DNA from 2 places in the Nocardioides sp. NPDC101246 genome. Region 1 is predicted to be linked to the other one. Evidence: riboswitches for the same ligand, from Rfam matches in the RefSeq annotation. Region 1 holds a riboswitch; the other holds the start of a gene.
What was found. A riboswitch is a leader RNA that binds a small molecule or an ion and turns the genes downstream of it on or off. The one in region 1 is predicted to bind S-adenosylmethionine.
Positions count from the first base shown of each region.

Region 1 (7,515 bases):
GAGAGGTGCCTCCCTGCGCGTCACTCGTCCGCGAGTGGCCGTTCTGGGAGCCGTCACCGAGAACGCGCACGCCGACACCGAGACCATCCTCGGCGCGGTGCGCGAGCGGCTTCCGGATGTCTCCCACCAAGCCGTCTACGACTCCCTCGCCGCCCTCTCGGCGGCCGGGATCGTACGCCGCATCCAGCCGTCCGGCTCGGTGGCTCGTTATGAGACCCGGGTCGGGGACAACCACCACCACGTGGTCTGCCGCTCCTGCGGGGCCATCGCCGACGTCGACTGCGCCGTCGGCCATGCGCCCTGCCTGACGGCATCTGATGACAACGGCTTCACGGTCGACGAGGCCGAGGTCATCTACTGGGGCACCTGCGCGGACTGCAGCCTGTCCCAGAGGTAGAGCCCGAGCCGGCCGAGCTCGTCGTCGGCCGGCGCAACACATGTGAATCACAGCGTCTGGCAGCAGCCAGTCCGATCAGAAACGGATAGGAATCTCATGTCTGAAGAGGCCGTGAGCAAGTGCCCGGTGATGAACGCAGGCCGCGTTCACCCCACCGCCGGCAGTGCCAACCAGGAGTGGTGGCCGAACAAGCTCAACCTGAAGATTCTCGCCAAGGACGCCCCTGTGAGCGACCCGATGGGCGAGGACTTCGACTACGCGAAGGCTTTCGAGTCCCTGGACCTGCCTGCCGTCAAGGCGGACATCGCCGCGGTCATGACCGACTCCAAGGACTGGTGGCCGGCTGACTTCGGTAGCTACGCCGGGCTCTTCATCCGGATGGCGTGGCACGCCGCCGGCACCTACCGCAGCCACGACGGTCGCGGTGGCGCCGGCCGTGGCCAGCAGCGCTTCGCGCCGCTCAACTCCTGGCCCGACAACGTCTCCCTCGACAAGGCCCGCCGCCTGCTGTGGCCGGTCAAGAAGAAGTACGGCAAGAACCTCTCCTGGGCCGACCTGATGGTCCTGGCCGGCAACGTGGGCATGGAGGAGGGCGGCTTCAAGACCTTCGGCTTCTCCGGCGGTCGCGCCGACGTCTGGGAGTCCGACGACGACATCTACTGGGGTCCGGAGAAGGTCTGGCTCGACGACGAGCGCTACACCGGTGACCGGGACCTCCAGGCCCCCCTCGCCGCGGTCCAGATGGGTCTGATCTATGTCAACCCCGAGGGCCCGAACGGCAACAGCGACCCGATGTCCTCCGCGGTCGACATCAAGGAGACCTTCCGCCGGATGGGGATGAACTCCGAGGAGACCGTCGCCCTGATCGCCGGTGGTCACACCTTCGGCAAGACCCACGGTGCACACCCGGACGACATGCTGGGCGCTGACCCCGAGGGCGCGCCGCTGGAGAACCAGGGCCTGGGCTGGAAGAACGGCCACGGCACCGGTGCCGGCGCGGACGCGCTCACCTCGGGCCTCGAGGTCACCTGGACCTACCACCCGACCCGTTGGGACAACGAGTTCTTCCACATCCTCTACGCCTACGAGTGGGAGCTGTTCGAGTCGCCGGCCGGCGCCAAGCAGTGGCGTCCGAAGAACGGTGCGGGCTCCGACATGGTCCCCGAGGCGCACGGTGAGGGGAAGCGCGAGCCGCGCATGCTCACCTCCGACCTGGCGCTGCGCGTGGACCCGGAGTTCGACGAGATCTCCCGCCGGTTCAAGGACGACCAGGAGGCCTTCTCCGACGCCTACGCCCGTGCCTGGTTCAAGCTGACCCACCGCGACATGGGTCCGAAGAGCCGCTACGTCGGCCCCGAGGTCCCGGCCGAGGACCTGCCCTGGCAGGACCCGCTCCCGGCCGAGGGCGGCGCGACCGACGAGGCCGCGATCGCGGCTGCCAAGGCGGCGATCGCCGAGTCCGGTCTGAGCGTGCAGCAGCTGGTCTCGACCGCCTGGAAGGCGGCGGCCACGCACCGTACCTCCGACCACCGCGGTGGCGCCAACGGCGGCCGTATCCGTCTCGAGCCGCAGGTCTCGTGGAAGGTCAACCAGCCCGAGGAGCTCGAGCCGGTCCTCGCGAAGTTCGAGGAGATCGCGGCCGCGACCGGTGTCTCCTTCGCCGACGTGCTCGTCCTCGCCGGTGGCGTGGGCATCGAGCTGGCCGCCAAGGCCGCGGGCCAGAACGTGACGGTCCCGTTCTCCGCCGGCCGCGTCGACGCGACCCAGGAGCAGACCGACGCCGAGAACTTCGCCTGGCTCGAGCCGGTCGCCGACGGCTTCCGCAACTACGACTCCGGGTTCCTCAACCTCCCGACCGAGTTCCTGTTCCTCGACCGCGCCAGCCTCCTCGGCCTCTCGGCCCCCGAGGCGACGGTCCTGGTCGGCGGTCTGCGTGTGCTCGGCAACAACTGGGACGGCTCCGACCTCGGTGTCTTCACCAAGACCCCGGGCGTGCTGACGAACGACTTCTTCGTCAACCTGCTCGACTACGACCAGCAGTGGACCCCGTCCGCCGACGAGGCGACCTACACCAGCTCCAACGGCTGGACCGGTTCGCGCGTCGACCTGGTCTTCGGTGCCAACTCCGAGCTCCGCGCTCTGGCGGAGGTCTACGGTGCCGACGACGCCAAGGAGAAGTTCGTCAACGACTTCGTCAAGGCATGGGTCAAGGTCATGGACAACGACCGCTTCGACCTGAAGAAGTGATCTGAAGGCCGTACGCCTGACACGGAGGCCGGCTCCCCCAGGGGTCGGCCTCCGTTGTCATACCCACCCGGGTAGGATCAACGGCCGCCGCAATCAGTCGCCTAGGTCAGGTGGAGCAATGGAACACCGGAGCGCCGAGCCTCCGAAGGGTCCGACCGGTCCGCCGCCGTCCTGGCGACCGCCTCCGCCGCCTGCCGCGCAGGCTCCTCGGATCATGCCCGAGCCGCCTCGCGCGGTGCCCAGCCGACCGGGTGCGCGTCGGGCGGATCCCAAGCCGTCCGTGGCCCGCGACTGGCTCGCCAAGCTCGAGCCGGCCAAGGCCTGGGCGGCCGAGAAGTGGGCCAACCGGAGCGCCGGATCCGGGAGCACCGGATCCAGGAGTGCTGGCGGCCGTCCACCGGCCACGACCTGGCGCCGCTGGGGGAAGGTCACGGCGAAGGTGGTGCTGGTCGGGTTCTTGGCCATCGCCTTGATCGGCTCGGTCGCGGCCATCGTGTCCTACAACCGGATCGCGGTGCCGGACCCGAACGCCGCCTTCGAGGTCGAGTCGTCCTTCGTCTACTACAGCAACGCCAAGACCGAGCTCGGCCGCTACCAAGATGGTGACCAGAACCGGATCAAGCTCGACTCCGACGAGATCCCCGATCTGGTCAAGCACGCCGTGGTCGCCGCGGAGGACCGTACGTTCTACGAGAACAGCGGCGTCGACCTCAAGGGCATCGTCCGGACCGCCTTCACCAACACCACCGAGGGCACCTCCGGCGGTGCGTCCACGATCACCCAGCAGTACGTCAAGAACTACTACCTCAGCTCCGAGTACTCCTACTCGCGCAAGCTGAAGGAAGCGGTCATCGCCCTGAAGCTGACCCGGCAGAAGAGCAAGGACCAGATCCTCACCGACTATCTCAACACGATCTACTTCAACCGCGGCGCCTACGGCATCGAGGCGGCCGCGAAGGCCTACTTCGCGAAGCCCACCAAGGACCTCTCCCTGCAGGAGACCGCGGCGCTGGCGGCGATCCTCAACAACCCGGCCGGCTTCGACCCGGCCAGCAGCACCTTCCGCGGTGAGGAGAAGCTGCTCGGCCGCTACCAGTACGTCCTCTCCGGCATGGTCGACCTCGGCTACCTGAAGCAGGCCGACGCCGACAAGGTGAAGGAGAAGCTGCCGAAGTTCCCCACGAAGACCGTGCCGAGCCGGCTCGGCGGCCAGCGTGGCCACGCGCTCACCATGATCAAGGCCGAGTTGCTCGGCCTGAAGGGCGCCGACGGCAAGCCGCTGTTCACCGAGGAGGAGATCGACAGCGGTGGTCTGCGGATCACCTCCACCCTGTCGACGAAGGTGATGAAGGCGTCGGCCTCGGCGGCCAAGACCGTGAAGCCGAAGAACCGGAAGGCGTACGTCAAGGGCGACCCGGACCAGAAGAACGCCCTGCACGTGGCGACCGCCTCGGTCGACGTCGGGTCCGGTGCGCTGCTCGGCTTCTACGGTGGCCAGGACTACCTCGACAGCCAGCACAACTGGGCCGCGACCGGCGGTCACGCCGGGTCGACGATGAAGGCCTTCGCCACCGCCGCGGCGATCTCGAAGGGCTACTCGCTGAAGTCGACCTGGGCGGGTGACTCGCCGTTCACGACCTACACCGGGCAGGAGGTCGTCAATGAGGGTGAGCAGGCCGGGATCGCGGACGGGATGGACTACGGCCAGCACATCACCATGCTCAAGGCGATGGAGCAGTCGGTGAACACGGCCTACATCGACATGACCGAGTCGATGGGTGGCCCCGAGGAGGGCCGCAAGGCGATCTACGACACCGCGGTCGCCGCGGGGGTCGCGCCGGCGAAGGCGAACCCGAAGTTCCCCGGGATCCCCAGCACCACCACCGACTTCGACCACAAGACCGACGACCGGATCGCCCTCGGCCGTGCCAACGTCAGCCCCATCAACATGGCCAACGCCTACGCCACGATCGCCGACGGCGGCTACCGCCACGACGTGCACGTGGTGAAGAAGGTCCGCGACCGCGCCGGCAACGTCCTCTACAGCTGGAACGGCCGCAAGAACGCCCGCCACGCGATCTCCGAGGACGTCGCCGCCGACGTGACGTACGCGATGCAGGGCGTGGTGCAGAGCGGCTCCGGCCAGAAGGCGCAGAGCATCGGCCGGCCGGTGGCCGGCAAGACCGGCACCGGCACCTGCACCACCGCGCAGTACGTCTGCTCGTCCTGGTTCGTCGGGTTCACCCCGCAGATCGCCACCGCCGTGCGCTACTCGCGCGGCAACGGCGAGGGGAAGCTCGACGGCGGCTGGATGCCCTCCTACTTCGGCGCGGACTATCCCACCGAGACCTGGGCGGCCATCATGGCGGACGCCATGGAGGGCAAGGAGGTCGAGAACTTCCCCGAACCCGTCTACGTCGACGGCCAGGATCCCGAGTCCGGCCACGAGGAGGAGCTGATCGCTCCGCCGGCTCCGCCGGCTCCGCCCGCACCGCCGGAGGAGGACGACGGCGAGGAGTGCGACCCGGTCTCGGAGTTCTTCGGCACCTGCGACAACGGGAACGGCAACGGCAACGGAAACCCCTGGGAGGGGCGTCCGTGATCTGAGACGCGTGCCCACCGATCGAGATGACGAGTTGGTGGGCGCGTCCGGTCTCGGGCAGGATCTTCGCGAAGGTCACGACTGCCAGCGCTAAGCCCCGGCTTGCTGGCGGGCAACCCTCCCACGCGGTGGGGTGCTCCGGGTGACGACCAGGCCCTCGCCGAGGTGGCGCGGGCAAGCGCGTGCTTCGCCGGGCAGCCCTGGGGGAGCCATGACCCCGAAGGGTGCCCCCATGTCCCTGCTTCCTCTCGTCGGCTCGAAGACTCAGGTCCCGCTGCTGGACGGAACGACCACGACGTACGCCAACCTCGATGTGGCCGCGTCGGCGCCGGCGCTGCAGAGCGTGGCCGACCGGGTGGCCGAGGTCCTGCCCTGGTACGCCTCGGTCCACCGTGGCGCCGGCTACCTGTCCCAGGTCTCGACCGCGCTCTACGAGGAGTCGCGCGCGACCATCGGCGCCTACGTCGGAGCGCGCGAGGACGACGTCACCGTCATCACCCGCAACACCACCGACGCGGTGAACCTGCTGGCGGGCTGCGTACCGGGCCGGGTGCTCGTCCTCGACATCGAGCACCACGCCAACCTGCTCCCGTGGCGCCGTGTCGGTGCCGGCGTCACCGTGGTCGCGGGCAGGGACACCCTCGCCGGCACCATCGACGCCCTCGCCGGCGAGCTGGCCCGCGACAGCTTCGCCCTGGTCGCGATCACCGGTGCCTCCAACGTCACCGGCGAGGCGCTGCCGGTCGGCGAGATCGTCACCCTGGCCCACGCCCACGGTGCCCGGGTCCTCGTCGACGGTGCCCAGCTGCTGGCCCACCGGCACTTCTCGCTGGCCGCGACCGGTGCCGACTACGTCGCCTTCTCCGGCCACAAGCTCTACGCGCCCTACGGCGCCGGCGCCCTGGTCGGGCGTCGCGACTGGCTCGACGTCGGCACTCCCTACCTCGCCGGGGGAGGGGCGGTCGACGACGTCGAGGTGGGCGAGACCACGTGGCAGCCCGCGCCCGCGCGCCACGAGGGCGGCTCGCCCAACGTCATCGGCGCCGCCGCGCTGGCCGCGGCATGTACGACTCTCGGCGGTCTCGCGGCCGCCGACCTGGACCGCCACGAGGCATCACTGAGGGGGCGCCTCGTGGCCGGCCTGTCCGCGCTCGACGGAGTCGAGGTGATCCGGTTGTGGCCCGACTCCGACGAGCCGGTCGGGGTCGTCACCTTCACGGTCGACGGCATCGAGCCCGGCCACGTCGCGGCCTACCTCTCCGCCGAGCACGGCCTGGGCGTACGCGATGGCCGCTTCTGCGCCCAGCCGCTCCTCAAGCGCCTCGGGCTCACCGCCGGCGCGGTCCGCGCGAGCATCGGCATCGGCACCTCGCTCGCCGACGTGGACCGGCTGGTGGCCGGCGTACGGTCCCTGCTCGCCGGTCACGTCCGGGGCGACTACGTCCTCACCGACGGAGCCTGGACGCTGGCCGAGGACCCCCGCCTGCTCGTCGGCCCTGCCGGACTGACCCGTCTGGCCGACACCGCCGGCTCCTGCGGCGCCGCCGTCTGAAGCAACCCTGCCGAGGCGTCAGGTAGGTCGGCCGAGGCGTCAGCTGCGTCGGCCGAGTGGGCAGCGAGTGACGTCTCGATCGACGGGAGTGACGTCTCGATCGACGGGAGTGACGTCTCGGCCGACGGGAGCGACGTCTCGGCGGGATGAATCGTCGCGTTCACGGTGTTGAGAAGATGTGAGCGAACGAGTGCATGGCGAGCGGAAGGTACGCGGCGGCAAGCTGGTCGTCGTCGACGCGACGGTCTCCGCTGACACGATCGACGATGTGGTCCTCTCGGGCGACTTCTTCCTGGAACCCGACGAGGCGCTGGCGTGGCTGACCGCGGCGCTGGAGGGGCAATCGGTCGACGTGTCCCTCGACCGGCTGACCGCGGACCTCGACGCCGCGGCCCGTGATGCCGAGCTGGTCGGCTTCGGGACCCGCGACATCGCCCTGACGGTGCTGCGCGCGCTGGGCAGGGCCACGACCTGGGACGACCTCGACCTCGAGATCGTCGAGACCGGCCCGCTGTCGCCGACGATGCAGATGGCGCTCGACGAGATCATCGTCCGCCAGGTCGCCGAGGGCCGCCGCGCCCCCAATCTGAGGTTCTGGGACTGGGCCGGCAGCGCGGTCGTGATCGGCAGCTACCAGTCCCTCACCAACGAGGTCGACGAAGCCGCCGCCGAGCGGCACGGCATCGAGGTCGTACGCCGCATCTCCGGCGGCGGCGC
Region 1 covers NZ_JBIWNX010000006.1:166,447-173,961, reverse strand. The annotation lists gene ACIRON_RS12965 (Fur family transcriptional regulator) at 1-397, shown strand, start outside; gene katG (catalase/peroxidase HPI) at 494-2,644, shown strand; gene ACIRON_RS12955 (transglycosylase domain-containing protein) at 2,763-5,246, shown strand; SAM riboswitch class IV at 5,320-5,433, shown strand; gene ACIRON_RS12950 (aminotransferase class V-fold PLP-dependent enzyme) at 5,479-6,798, shown strand; gene ACIRON_RS12945 (biotin/lipoate A/B protein ligase family protein) at 6,977-7,515, shown strand, end outside.

Region 2 (7,515 bases), on a different contig from region 1:
GCCGACGCCATCCCCGACCGCACCGCCGTGTTCACCATGGAACACGCCTACAGCTTCGCCGAGGTCGACGAGCGCGCGACCAGGCTGGCCAACCACCTCCTCGGGCAGGGCATCAAGCCCGGCGACCACGTCGCCGTCCACTCCCGCAACCGGATCGAGTGGGTCGACGCCTTCTACGGGTGCATGAAGGCACGGGCGGTCCCGATCAACATCAACCACAAGTACCTCCACGACGAGCTCGACCACCTCTACCGCAGCTCCGACGTGGTCGCCGCGATCATCGGACCGGAGCACGTCGAGGCGGTCGCCGCGCTCGGCCTGGGCATCCCCACGCTGGTGCTGGGCGAGGAGTACGACGCCGCGGTCGCCGCCGCGTCGAAGGAGCGGCCCGACATCGAGCGCAGCCCCGACGACCGCTACGTGATCTTCACCGGCGGCACCACCGGGATGCCGAAGGGCGTCGTGTGGCGCCAGGAGGACATCATCCGGGCCGCGATGAACGCGAGCCGGTTCGGGGCGCCGTTCGACACCGTCGAGCAGCTCGCCCAGGAGGCGGCGGCACAGGAGACACCGATGGTGCTGCTGGCGTGCGGCCCGATGATGCACGGCGGCAGCCAGTGGATCATGGGCAACGGCCATGTCGGCGGCTGCACGGTCGCGCTCTTCACAGAGCCGACCTGGTCACCCGAGAGCATCCTGGACCTCGTCCAGGCGGCCGGGGTCAACTCGCTCACCTTCCTCGGCGACGCGATGGGGCGCCCGGTGGCCGAGGCGATCCTGCGCGAGCCCGAGCGCTGGGACCTGAGCAGCCTGTTCGCGGTCTCCAACGGCGCCGCCCCGCTCTCCGCGGGGGTTCGCACCCAGCTCCGGGAGGCACTGCCGGGCCGCTACATCCTCGACTCCTACGGCGCCTCGGAGTCCGGAGCGACCGGCATGCAGGTCGACGAGGGCAACGAGGGCGCGCAGGCCGCGCCGAAGTTCCAGGTCGGGATCGACGTACAGGTCTTCGACACCGACCTGTCGCCGTGCGCCCCGGGCGAGACCGGGATGCTCGCGCGCACCGGGTCGATCCCGCTGGGCTACTACAATGACCCGGCCAAGACCGCGGCGACGTTCAAGGAGATCGACGGGCAGCGCTGGTCGATCCCCGGCGACTTCGCGCGGCGCGAGGAGGACGGCTCGATCACCGTCCTGGGCCGCGGCTCGGGCTGCATCAACACCGGCGGCGAGAAGGTCTTCCCCGAGGAGGTCGAGGCGGTCCTGCTGCGTCACGCCGACGTCTTCGACACCGCGGTCGTCGGCACCCCGCACGAGCGCTGGGGCCAGCAGGTGACCGCTCTCGTGCAGCTCCGCGAGGGCGCCACGACCTCGGACGACGCGCTGCGGGAGCACTGCCGCAGCCTCATCTCCGCCTACAAGGTGCCCAAGGACATCCTGCTCGTGGAGCGAGTCCCTCGCACGCCCGTGAGCAAGGTGGACTATCGTGCGAGCGCTACGGTCGCTGCCGAGCTGCTCGAGGCGCGTAGGTGACGACCGGCTGATCCGACGTACGGTTCGGTTGCCGTACGGCCCTACCCCTGGAAAGCCTACGTCTCTGTGTCCGCCGTGATCCCCCTCACACTGCCCGACATCCTGGAGGCGATGGCCGATGCGATCCCTGATCGCACGGCTGTCGTCACCACCGACCGCGCCTACTCCTACGCCGAGATCGACGAGCGTGCCACGCGCCTGGCCAACCACCTGCTGAGCGTCGGCCTCGAGCCTGGTGCCCAGGTCGCCGTCCACGCGACCAACCGGATCGAGTGGGTCGACGCGCTCTACGGATGCCTCAAGGCCCGCACGATCCCGGTCAACATCAACCACGCCTACCGGCGCGACGAGCTCGCCCGGACGTACGCCGCCACCGACTGCGTCGCGGCCATCGTCTCCCCCGAGTTCACCGACGACCTCGACGAGCTCGACCTGAAGCTGGACCACCGGGTCGTCCTCGGCCCCGACTACGACGCCAAGGTCGCCGCGGCGTCCAAGGAGCGGCCGACCGTCGGACGTACGCCCGGTGACTGGCACATCATCTTCACCACCGGCACCACGGGCACCCCGAAGGGTGCGGTCTGGCGCCAGGAGGACCTGATCTGGGCCGCGCTGAACACGGTCCGCCGCAACGCGCCGATCCCGTCGGTCGAGGGCCTCGCCGCCGAGGCGGCCGCTCGCGACTCGGGTGTCGTCCTGCTCGCCGGCGGTCCGCTGCTGCACGGGCAGAGCCAGCTACTGCTCCTGCGGGCGCTGGTCGCCGGTGGCACCGCGGTGCTCGACACCTCGCCCACCTTCTCCGCCGAGGCGTTCCTCGACCTCGCCGAGCAGGCCGGCGCGACCGCGATCACGCTGCTGGGCGACGCCCAGGCGCGGCCGGTCGCGGCGGCGCGGCTGGTCGGCAAGAAACGCTGGCCGCTGCGCTCGCTCGCCGGTGTCTCCAACACCGCGGCGCCGCTCTCCGAGAACGTCCTCGGGGTCCTGCGCAACGCGTTCGCCCGCCGGGTCATCGTCGACTCCTACGGCACGCTGGAGACCGGCGTCACCGGCTCCCGCGCCGACGACGGCTCCCCGCTCGCGCCCGGCGAGGCACGGTTCATGGTCGGCCCGGAGGTGGAGGTCTTCAACCCCGACCTCACCCCGGCGGCTCCCGGCGTCGAGGGCCTGCTGGCCCGCTCCGGCCCCTCGGCCCTCGGCTACTACAAGGACAACGCCCGCTCGGCCACCGCGATCAAGCTGATCGACAACCGGCGCTGGACCTTCCCCGGCGACCTCGCCCGTCGCGAGCACGACGGCTCGATCACACTGCTCGGCAGGGCCGCCACGCTCGTACGCACCGGTGACCTCGAGATCCACCCCGAGACCATCGAGGGCGTGCTCCTCGCCCACGGCGACGTCGTCGACGCCGCAGTCTTCGGCATGCCTCACCCGCGCTGGGGCCAGCAGGTAGCGGCGCTGGTGCAGCTGGCTCCGTCGTCGGCGACGACCGCCGCCGACCTGCGCAAGCACTCCCGCGACCTACTCGGGGAGTCGCACGAGCCCAAGCTCGTCCTGCTCGTCGACGCGGTGCCGCGTACGCCTGCGGGGACCGTCGACTACCGCGCCGCCACCGGCCTCACCGCCGACATGCTCAGCACCGGCGGGCTCGGTAGTGGCGGGAGGGGCCCGGACGAGGACGACGCCGAGGCCGAGACCGGCGCGTAGGCCGCACCGAGGGGCGCCTCAGCTCTCGCTGGGGCGCCCCTCGGTGACGTCCACGGCCTCGGGCAGGTGGTGGCCGAACGGGACCCGCTCGACCTGCCCCAGCGCGGCGAGGACGGAGGGCAGCATCGCCTTCGCGGTGCGCTTGTAGCCCATCGCGCTGGGATGGAAGTGGTCGATCGCGAACATCTCGTCGGGGTTCGTGATGAAGAACGGGCCGACGACCTCGGAGAGCGAGACGACGTGGGCGCCCTTGGCCAGCGCGGTCTCCCGCTGCCCGTCTGCCAGCTGCTTGGCGATCCTGCGCCCGAGCGAGCGCAGCGGCTGCGGCAGCGGTCGGACCGCACCGACGTCGGGGCAGGTCCCGACCACCACCTCGGCGCCGCGTTCCCGCAGGGCGTCGATGACCTCTCCCAGCACCCGGGTGGAATCCTTCTGCGGTACCCGGTGGGTGACGTCGTTGCCGCCGACGATGACCACCGCGACGTCGGGTCGGTAGGTCTCAGGCAGCGACTCGAGCTGGGCGGGAACCATCGAGGTCTCCGCCCCGACCACCGCGGCCGTACGCAGCCGCACCGGCCGCTGCAGGGCCTTCGCCGTTCCCTTGGCCAGCCGTGCGCCGAGGGTGCCACCCCTGGTCTCCGCACCGAGTCCGGCGGCGATCGAGTCGCCGAGGACGAGGAGCTCCACCGGCGTACCGCTGTAGGTCTTCTTGTAGACCTTGTCGGCGTAGATCGCCTCCTCGCCGAGCGGCTTGCCGATCACGTCGCGCGCGTGCGCCGCCTGTCTCTTCAGCAACGTCACGAACCCGGCACCTGCGGCTGCCCCCACCACACCGACTGCGCCGGCGACTCCCGCGGTGGCGGCGACCATGCCGAGCCACCTGGCCTCTTCACTCGTCTTCGCGCTGCTCACATTCCTTATCTGTAGCGCACGTAGGTGAACGCGGGGTTCCTTCATCACGGTATGCAGGTCAAGGGCCACATCTCCTGCGGAGCTCCGCAGGGGATGTGAGCCTTCGTCTGCATACCTTGCCGAAGGAACAGCCCTAAGCCTGGGAGAGCCCGGCGTCCTCGAAGGCGTCGTAGTTGGGGGCGATGGTGGCGCGGGGGCCGACGATGCCGCTGATCGCGTCGAGCGTCTTGAGGCCGTGGCCGGTGTTGATGATCACCGTCTCCAGGCTCGGGTCGAGGGCGCCGGTCTCGACGAGCTTCTTGGTGACCGCGAGGGTGGTGCCGCCGGCGGTCTCGGTGAAGATGCCCTCGGTGCGGGCCAGGAGCACGATCGCGGCGCGGATCTCGTCATCGGTGACCTCCTCGACGGCGCCGCCGGAGGAGCGGGTGGCGTCGAGGACGTAGATGCCGTCGGCGGGGTTGCCGATGGCCAGCGACTTGGCGATCGTGTCGGGCTTGACCGGGCGGATGGCGTCGACGCCGGCCTTGAACGCGGTCGCGACCGGGTTGCATCCGGTCGCCTGGGCGCCGAAGATCCGGTAGGGCTTCTCCTCGACCAGACCGAGCTTGATCAGCTCCTTGAAGGCCTTGTCGACCTTGGTCAGCTGGGATCCGGAGGCCACCGGGATGACGATCTGGTCGGGCAGGCGCCAGCCGAGCTGCTCGGCGATCTCGTAGCCGAGGGTCTTGGAGCCCTCGGCGTAGAAGGGACGTACGTTGACGTTCACGAACGCCCAGCCGTCCTCTTCCGCGGCGATCTCCTGGGCGAGCTTGTTGACGTCGTCGTAGTTGCCGTCGACGGCGATCAGGTTGTCGGTGAAGACGGCGGAGTTGACCTGCTTGGGCTGCTCGAGGTTGCTCGGGATGAAGACCGCGGTCGGGATGCCGGCCCGCGCGCCCGCCGCCGCCACCGCGTTGGCCAGGTTGCCGGTGCTCGGGCAGGCGAAGACCTTGGCGTCGAGCTCGCGGGCGGCACTCAGCGCGCAGGCGACCACGCGGTCCTTGAAGGAGTTGGTCGGGTTGGTCGAGTCGTCCTTCACCCAGATCTTCTCGATGCCGAGCTCCTTGGCGAGGTTCTTCGCGTCCAGGAGCCGGGTGAAGCCGGGCTCGGTGTTGGGGCTCTGCTCGATGTCGTCGGGCACCGGCAGCAGCGCCTTGTAGCGCCAGATGTTGCGGGGTCCGTCCTCGATCTCCTCGCGGGTCACGGCCGGGAAGTCATAGGCCACCTCCAGTGGCCCGAAACACTCCGGACAGGCGTAATGCGGTCCGAGCTCGACCTGGTTGCCGCACTCCCGGCACGACAGGGCCGAGGCGTTGCCGAACGCACCCTCGCGCAGGGCCTTCTTCTCCGTGGTCACAGCGCTCATGAGAAACCTCCTCCTCATCTTCCCCGATCACGTCTCTCGCGCCGGGCCGGAATTAGCACCTGCTCCGCTACCCGCCCTGGCATGGGAGGAGGCTCGCGGTCGGTTGCCGGGACTTCACTGGGCCGTTCCCTCAGTCCCTCTCGATGAGCAGTAGCGATCGTACGGCAGGTATCAACCGCCAAACACACCCGGGTTCCACTCCGCGGACCATGCGTCCACGATATGGACAGTCAGCGGGCACGGAGACGCCGCAGCATGCGGGCGTCATCGAACCCCACCGCACGGGCGGCCGTCTCCATGGTGGTGCCCGCGGCGAGCAGGTGGTCGGCGCGCTCGCGGCGAAGAGCCTGCTGGTAGCGGAGCGGCGTGAGACCCGTCGCGCTCACGAAGGCGCGGGTCAGGGTGCGCTCGCTCACGCCCGCCCCCTCGGCGAGGCCGGCGAGCGGGAGCGGCTCGGCGAACCGGGCGTCGATGACGTCCTGCACGTGGTGGACGGTGTCGTCGAGATGGTTCCGGTGGCGCAGCAGGACGCTCTCCTGCGGCTGGTCGCCGTTGCGCCGCGCGTAGACGACCATGTCGCGGGCCACCCGGGCCGCCAGCGCCGGTCCGTGGCGCATCGCGAGGAGATGAAGGCTCAGGTCGATGCCGCTGGCGATACCGGCCGAAGTCACGATCCGGTCATCGCTGGTGAAGAGTACGTCGCGCACCACCCGGGCCATCGGATAGCGCCGGGACAGCGCGTCCTGGAGGTCGTGATGGGTGGTACAGCGGCGTCCGTCGAGGAGACCTGCCTGGCCAAGGGCGTCAGCGCCGGCGCAGACGCTCGCCACCTCGCCCCCGGCCGCATGGTGGGCGCGCAGCCGCTCGGCGGTCTCGCGGCTGAGCCGGGGCCCGGCGACGAGGTCGTACGCCGCCCGCCAGCCCGGCACCAGGAGCAGGTCGCCGGGGTCGAGATCGGGCCACTCGCCGCGGGCCGCTAGAGGCAGCCCCTGTGCCGAGAGCACCTCCCCCGGCTCGGCACCCGCGACGTAGACGAGGTCGTAGGGGTGCCCCAGGTTGCCCGCGGTGTGGAAGGCCTGTGCCGGCCCGGCGAGGTCGAGCAGATGTACGCCGGGCAGCAGCACGAACACGACGGCGCTCATGCCACAGATGCTGTCACGGCCTCCAAGTCGGCGATGGTCGTGATCTCGGCGAACCGGCCGCTGAGCACGAGTTTCGTACGCTCGACGACCTCTTCGGCCGACAGCCCGCCCAGCGGCTCGGTGGTGACCGCGTCGGCGACATAGGTGACCCGGTAGCCGAGGTCGGACCCGACCCGGGCGGTGGTCTCGACGCACTGCTCGGCGCGGATCCCGGACACCAGGAGCTCGGTGATCCCGTGCTCGGTCAGGATCTGCTGCAGGTTGGTCGTGGTGAAGGCATTGTGGGAGGTCTTGCGGACCTCGACCTCGCCCGGCTTCGGGCCACTGAGCCCGTCGAGGTAGCGCACGTGACCGGTGGCCGGGTCGAAGGCGTTGCCGCTGCCGGGCTCGGTGTGCAGCACCCAGACGACCAGGTCGCCCGCGGCGCGCGCGAGGCTCAACAGCCTCTCGGCCCGCTCGGCGATGTCGGGGTGAAGGGTCTGCTCCCACTTGTCCAGCTGACGGAAGGATTCCTGGATGTCGATGACGAGAAGGGCTCGGTTGCTCATGTGTCCAGTGTGCGAGCTGCCCGCTCGATGCACGAGGCATCAAGCGGGCAGCAACCGGAACGATCCGGTCAGGCAGCGACCACAGGGGTCTCGTTGGTGGCCTCCCCCTCGGCGGGAGCCAGGGCGCCGCGTACGACATCCCGGACATCGCTGACCAGGTTGATCTTCAGCGCCTGCTTCACCTCATCGGGCACCTCGTCCAGGTCGGGCTCGTTGCGCTGCGGCACGAAGACCTCGGTCAGACCGGCTCGCTGAGCGGCGAGCAGCTTCTGCT
Region 2 covers NZ_JBIWNX010000013.1:17,759-25,273, forward strand. The annotation lists gene ACIRON_RS22330 (AMP-binding protein) at 1-1,530, shown strand, start outside; gene ACIRON_RS22335 (AMP-binding protein) at 1,606-3,234, shown strand; gene ACIRON_RS22340 (SGNH/GDSL hydrolase family protein) at 3,253-4,146, opposite strand; gene thrC (threonine synthase) at 4,280-5,551, opposite strand; SAM riboswitch class I at 5,563-5,701, opposite strand; gene ACIRON_RS22350 (GlxA family transcriptional regulator) at 5,782-6,693, opposite strand; gene ACIRON_RS22355 (isochorismatase family protein) at 6,690-7,241, opposite strand; gene lon (endopeptidase La) at 7,310-7,515, opposite strand, start outside.
Region 2: linked by a shared signal. The riboswitch ahead of thrC (threonine synthase) and the one ahead of ACIRON_RS12950 (aminotransferase class V-fold PLP-dependent enzyme) in region 1 are both predicted to bind S-adenosylmethionine.